2 regions of the Nonomuraea sp. NPDC049758 genome follow, and region 2 is predicted to be linked to the other one. Evidence: riboswitches for the same ligand, from Rfam matches in the RefSeq annotation. Region 2 holds a riboswitch; the other holds the start of a gene.
The links. Region 2 has a riboswitch for cobalamin ahead of AB0J46_RS23270 (CbtB domain-containing protein). Riboswitches for the same ligand answer to the same signal wherever they lie in the genome.
Positions count from the first base shown of each region.

Region 1: linked by a shared signal. The riboswitch ahead of AB0J46_RS45455 (ribonucleoside-diphosphate reductase subunit alpha) and the one ahead of AB0J46_RS23270 (CbtB domain-containing protein) in region 2 are both predicted to bind cobalamin.

Region 1 covers NZ_JBFAMZ010000028.1:56,789-59,230, forward strand. Annotated here, with positions in the region: gene AB0J46_RS45455 (ribonucleoside-diphosphate reductase subunit alpha) at 1-1,083, opposite strand, end outside; cobalamin riboswitch at 1,212-1,417, opposite strand; gene AB0J46_RS45460 (alpha/beta hydrolase) at 1,618-2,442, shown strand, end outside.
Region 2 covers NZ_JBFAMZ010000008.1:301,376-303,817, reverse strand. Annotated here, with positions in the region: gene AB0J46_RS23275 (CbtA family protein) at 1-584, opposite strand, end outside; gene AB0J46_RS23270 (CbtB domain-containing protein) at 594-785, opposite strand; cobalamin riboswitch at 820-949, opposite strand; gene AB0J46_RS23265 (ester cyclase) at 1,125-1,556, shown strand; partial or broken gene AB0J46_RS23260 (MFS transporter) at 1,442-2,442, shown strand, end outside.

The DNA of each region.
Region 1 (2,442 bases), on a different contig from region 2:
GCGCATGAACTCGTCGGGGATCCAGTTGGCCAGGTTGAGGTTGTGGGTGCGGCGGGCGTCCTCGCCGGTGTTGTCGCGCAGTTCCAGGAACTCCTCGACGTCCGGGTGCCAGGGCTCCAGGTAGACGCAGGCCGCGCCCTTGCGCCGGCCGCCCTGGTTGACGGCGGCCACGGACGCGTCGAGCGTGCGCAGCCACGGGACGATGCCGTTGGAGTGCCCGTTCGTGCCGCGGATCAGCGCGCCCCGGGAGCGCACCCGCGACCAGGAGATGCCGATCCCGCCGGCGAACTTCGACAGCTGCGCCACCTGGGCGTAGCGGTCGTAGATGGAGCCGATCTCGTCACGGGGCGAGTCGACCAGGTAGCAGGAGGACATCTGGGTGTGCCGGGTGCCGGAGTTGAACAGCGTCGGCGAGCTGGGCAGATAGGCCAGCGACGACATGAGCCGGTAGAAGCCGACCGCCTCGGCGGGCGTCTCGGCCAGCCCGCAGGCCACGCGCAGCAGCCAGTACTGCGGCGTCTCCACCACCAGCCGGGTGGACGGGTGGCGCAGCAGGTAACGGTCATAGACCGTGCGCAGCCCGAAGTACTCGAACCGCAGGTCGGCGGTGACGTCGATGGCGTCGTCGAGCTTGCGGGCGTTGGCGTTGACGAACTCGGCGGTCTCGTCGCCGATGAGCCCCTCGGCGTGGCCCAGCCGGATCGCCTGGCTGAAGGAGGCCACGCCCTGCCCGCGGACCTCCTTGTCGATGTAGCCCGACAGCAGCCGCGCGGCCAGCCGCGAGTACTGCGGCTCCTCGCCGATCATCTCGGCGGCCGTCTGGATGGACAGCCGGTCCAGCTCGGCGGTGGTGGCCCCGTCGTAGAGGCCGCTGATCGTCTTGGTGGCCACCCGCATCGGGTCGATGTCCGTCAGATCGGTCGCCCAGTGCTCCACCGCACGTACGATCTTGTTGACGTCGACCGGCTCCGCGGTGCCGTTGCGCTTGCGCACCTGCATCTGGACGCGCCGCGGCGCGGACCTGTCGGCGTCCGCCCGCGCCGTCCCGGCCAGGTCCGTCATCGGGTCCCCTGTGACCGTCACTGCGCTCTCCCCTCGTGAACTCGGTCAATGGCCGAGAACGCGCGCAGGAGGCGGACGGCGAGGCGCCACAGCCCTCTCGCCGGTGCCGTCCACCGTCCCGCGCGGTCTCGGACCAGCCGCGCGCGCATGATCGCGCGCGGCGCGCCGGCAGGTCTTCGGACTCGTGGGCATGCTGTCGCTGCCTACTGGCCGTCGCTTCCCGGGCCCTTGGCCCAGTGCGTCTGACGGCGTTCGTTCCCACTTACCGCTGCGGGGCAGTCCCGGATTCCCACCGGGTTCCCTCTTGCCTCGGCCGCCCTGGCGGGGCGACCGAACCGGCTGCGGGAGACACCATATATAGGGCGGATCAAAAAGTCACACCCAACATCTCGTGTTGCGAAGAACCCCCGCTCCGATCCGGCCACCCGCCGCGGGGCCGCTCCTCGCGCGCCTCACGGGCGGGCCGACATGTGATCGAGGTCATAGACCGGCCATGCCAGTTTTCGCTACCTTAGGTATCGATACTTCAAGTAGCGAAAACCTGAGGAGACGACCATGAGCGAGACCTCCACCGGCCGCCGTCCGGTCACGCCGGACTGGGACACCGTCACCCCCGCCGAACTGGCCGCCTACGTCGAGGCGGAGAACCGGCTGCGCGCCTCCGTCGAGGCACAGGCGATCACCGGCCGGCCGGATCCCGGCGCCGCCATCGACTGGCGGACGGTGGCGCTGCCCGGCCGCGACATCCGCGTCCGGGTCCACCGGCCCCGAGCGGCCGGGCCGGGGGACGTCCTGCCGCTCGTGCTGCACGTGCACGGAGGCGGCTTCGTCGGCACGGCGCCGCAGAGCGACTGGGTCAACAGCCACCTCGCCGCCCACCTGCCCGCCGTCGTCGTCTCGGTGGACCACCGCCTCCTCGACCGGCACACGCCGCTGGCCGCCGCCGCCGACGACGGCTGGGACGTGCTCCGGCACGTGCTGGAGCACGCCGCGCAGTGGGGCGTCGACCCGGCGCGGGCCGTCCTGTTCGGCGAGAGCTGCGGCGGCCTGATCTGCGCCCTGGCGGCGATCAGGGCCCGCGACGCAGGTCTGCCCCTGAAGGCCCAGGTGCTGGTCAACCCCGCCGTGGAGGTGGCCGGGACGATGTTCGACCACCCCTCGATGGCCCAGTACGCCGACACCCCGACGCTCAGCGTGCCGGTGCTGCGGCTGTTCCACCGGCTCGCCGTGCCCGAGGGGACGGACGCCCGCGCGCTCTCCCCGCTGCACGCCGGCGACCTGGGCGGGCTGGCCCCGGCGCTCGTGGCGGTGCCGACCCACGACCCGATCGCCGACCACGGCCGCCGCTACGCCGAGGCGCTGCGGGCCGCCGGCACCCCC
Region 2 (2,442 bases):
GGCACGAGGAACGCGACCGCCGCCGCCGTCCAGCGCGCCCACGGGCCGCCGTCGACGCGGCGGGCCGTTGCCACCGCGATCGCCGTCGCCGCCAGCCCGACGAGGATCAGCACCACGTAGAGCAGCGTGCGGCTGTTGATGGTGTCCGGATCGCCCACCGCAGGCGGGTTGGCCGGATATTTCACGAAGGGCACGAGGATGGTCGCGGCGAACGCCGTCCCGGCCGCGGCCACCGCCAGCCGCCCGTCGGAACGCGGGCCGACCCGCCCGCGCAGTCCGGCGAACACCAGGGCGAACATCCCGCCCACGGCCAGCCCGTAGAGCCCGGTGGCCAGGAACAGCCCCGCCTTCTGCACGGGCCTGCCGACCACGGCGTCCTCGCCGTGACTGTGCTCGGCCGCTTCGGCGTGACTGTGCTCGGCCGTCCCGGCGTCCGGATCGGGCGCCTCGGCCTGGGCGGCGGCCTCCTCCAGGGCGATCGCGTGGTCCACGCGAGGTTCACCGAAGGCGAAGGCGAAGGCGCCCGCGATCAGTCCGGCCAGGAGTCCGACGAGCAGACCTCTGGCCAGTAAGGTGCGTACCATGACGGGCCCTCAGTGGCAGGGCACGCCGAGCAGGTGACGCCCGTCGTGCATCAGCTCGTGCAGGAAGGTGCCGGTCTGGGAGATGGCGCCGTTGTCCATCAGAACCAGGTAGGCGACCAGGAGCAGCACGGGCACGGCCAGCAGCAGCCAAGGGCGCAGGCGGGGAAAGGGAATCGTCGACGGGGTGGACAACCCGGTCATGTCAAGCCTCCTCAGGGGTCACGCGTCCCATATCACGAGGTCACGGCTGCCAAGCGACCTGGCTCCCGGGATCTACGTCCCGGATACAGTGGCGCGTCCGCACCGGCATCTCACCGGATTTCCCTTGGACAACCGTGAAATCTACCGGAACGTATCCTTTCCTCACGTTCGCGTCAACATGCGACCGGTGCCCCTCGGTCTCCTGCCGCCCCGCCACGCGCCTTTGCGAAAGGCCCAGAATTTCACCTCGCCGAGTGTGCGGATCTAGCTTGCGTTGGCCATTCGACCGCATATCGACAGCCACGCTGGGCATCGAGCGAATAGGGAGGACCCGGTGCCATGAATGTTGCCCGCGACGTACGAGACCGCTATACGGACGCGTTCAACGCCCACGACATGAAGGCATTGCTCGGCACTTTCAGCCCGGCCGGGGTGTCCATCAGCCCGGAAGGCGTATCCCAGGGACACAGCGAGCTGGCCTCCTATCTGGAGGAGTTCTGGACGGCGTTCCCCGACGTCCGGGCCGTGATCACGGAGTCCTCCGAGGCCGAGGCGACCACCGTCGACGAGCTTCTCATGGTCGGAACTCACCGAGGGCCGTACACCATGCCCGGCGGTCAGGTGCTTCCCGCGACGGACCGCCCTGTTCGTTTGCGATGCTGTTATGTCTGCACGGTGGAAGACGGGCTCATCACGAGTTTGCGCCTCTATTTCGATCAACTGGAGTTGCTCACCCAGCTCTCCGGCTCGGTGATTCTGCATCGTCCTTAGCGAATTGCCGGACGCGAGGGATCGCCCCCGCGTCCGCTCGTCCTGCACCTGACAGATGTACTCTCAGCAGGGCTCTGGTTGATCTTCGCGGCCGGCCGCACTCTGGCCGCATGACGACGGACACTCACGACCTGACCGCCGCTGACACGACCCCGCGATGGGGGCTGCGCGGCTGGCTCGTCCTCATCACGTTGTGCGGCGCGACGTTGATGACCGGGCTGGACTACTCGATCATCACGGTGGCGCTGCCGGAGATCGGCAGGGACCTCGGCTTCTCCTCCGCCTCGGCGCTGCAGTGGGTGGCCACCGCCTGCCTGCTGCCGACGGCCGCGTTGATGCCCTTGTTCGGACGCGCGTCCGACATGGTGGGCAGGCGCCGGTTGTTCGTCATCGGCGTGGCGGCGGCCATGATCGGCCCGACCGCGCTGGCGCTGATGACCGGCACGTTCCCGGAAGGGCCGCAGCGCACCCGGGCGCTGGGCGTCAACGGCGCCCTGCTGTCGCTGGGCTTCGTCGTCGGGACGATCGGCGGCGGCCTCATCACCAGCGGCCTGAACTGGCGCTGGACGATGCTCATCCTGTTCGGCATCGGCGTCCTGGTCATGACGGGCGCGGTGACGGTCGTGCGGGAGACGGCCGTCCGCGGCCGCGCCAGGCTCGACGTGCCCGGCGCGCTCCTGGCGAGCGGCGGCCTGTTCGCCCTGGTCTACGGCATCTCGACCGGCGGGGCGGCGGGCTGGGGCAGCCTGCCGACGCCGGCGACCTTGACGGCGGCGGCCCTGCTGCTGGGCGCGTTCCTGGACGTCGAGGCGCGGCACGCGGCCCCGCTCGTCCCGCTGCGGCTGCTGCGCCGCAGGACGGTCAAGTGGGGCATGACGGTCGGGCT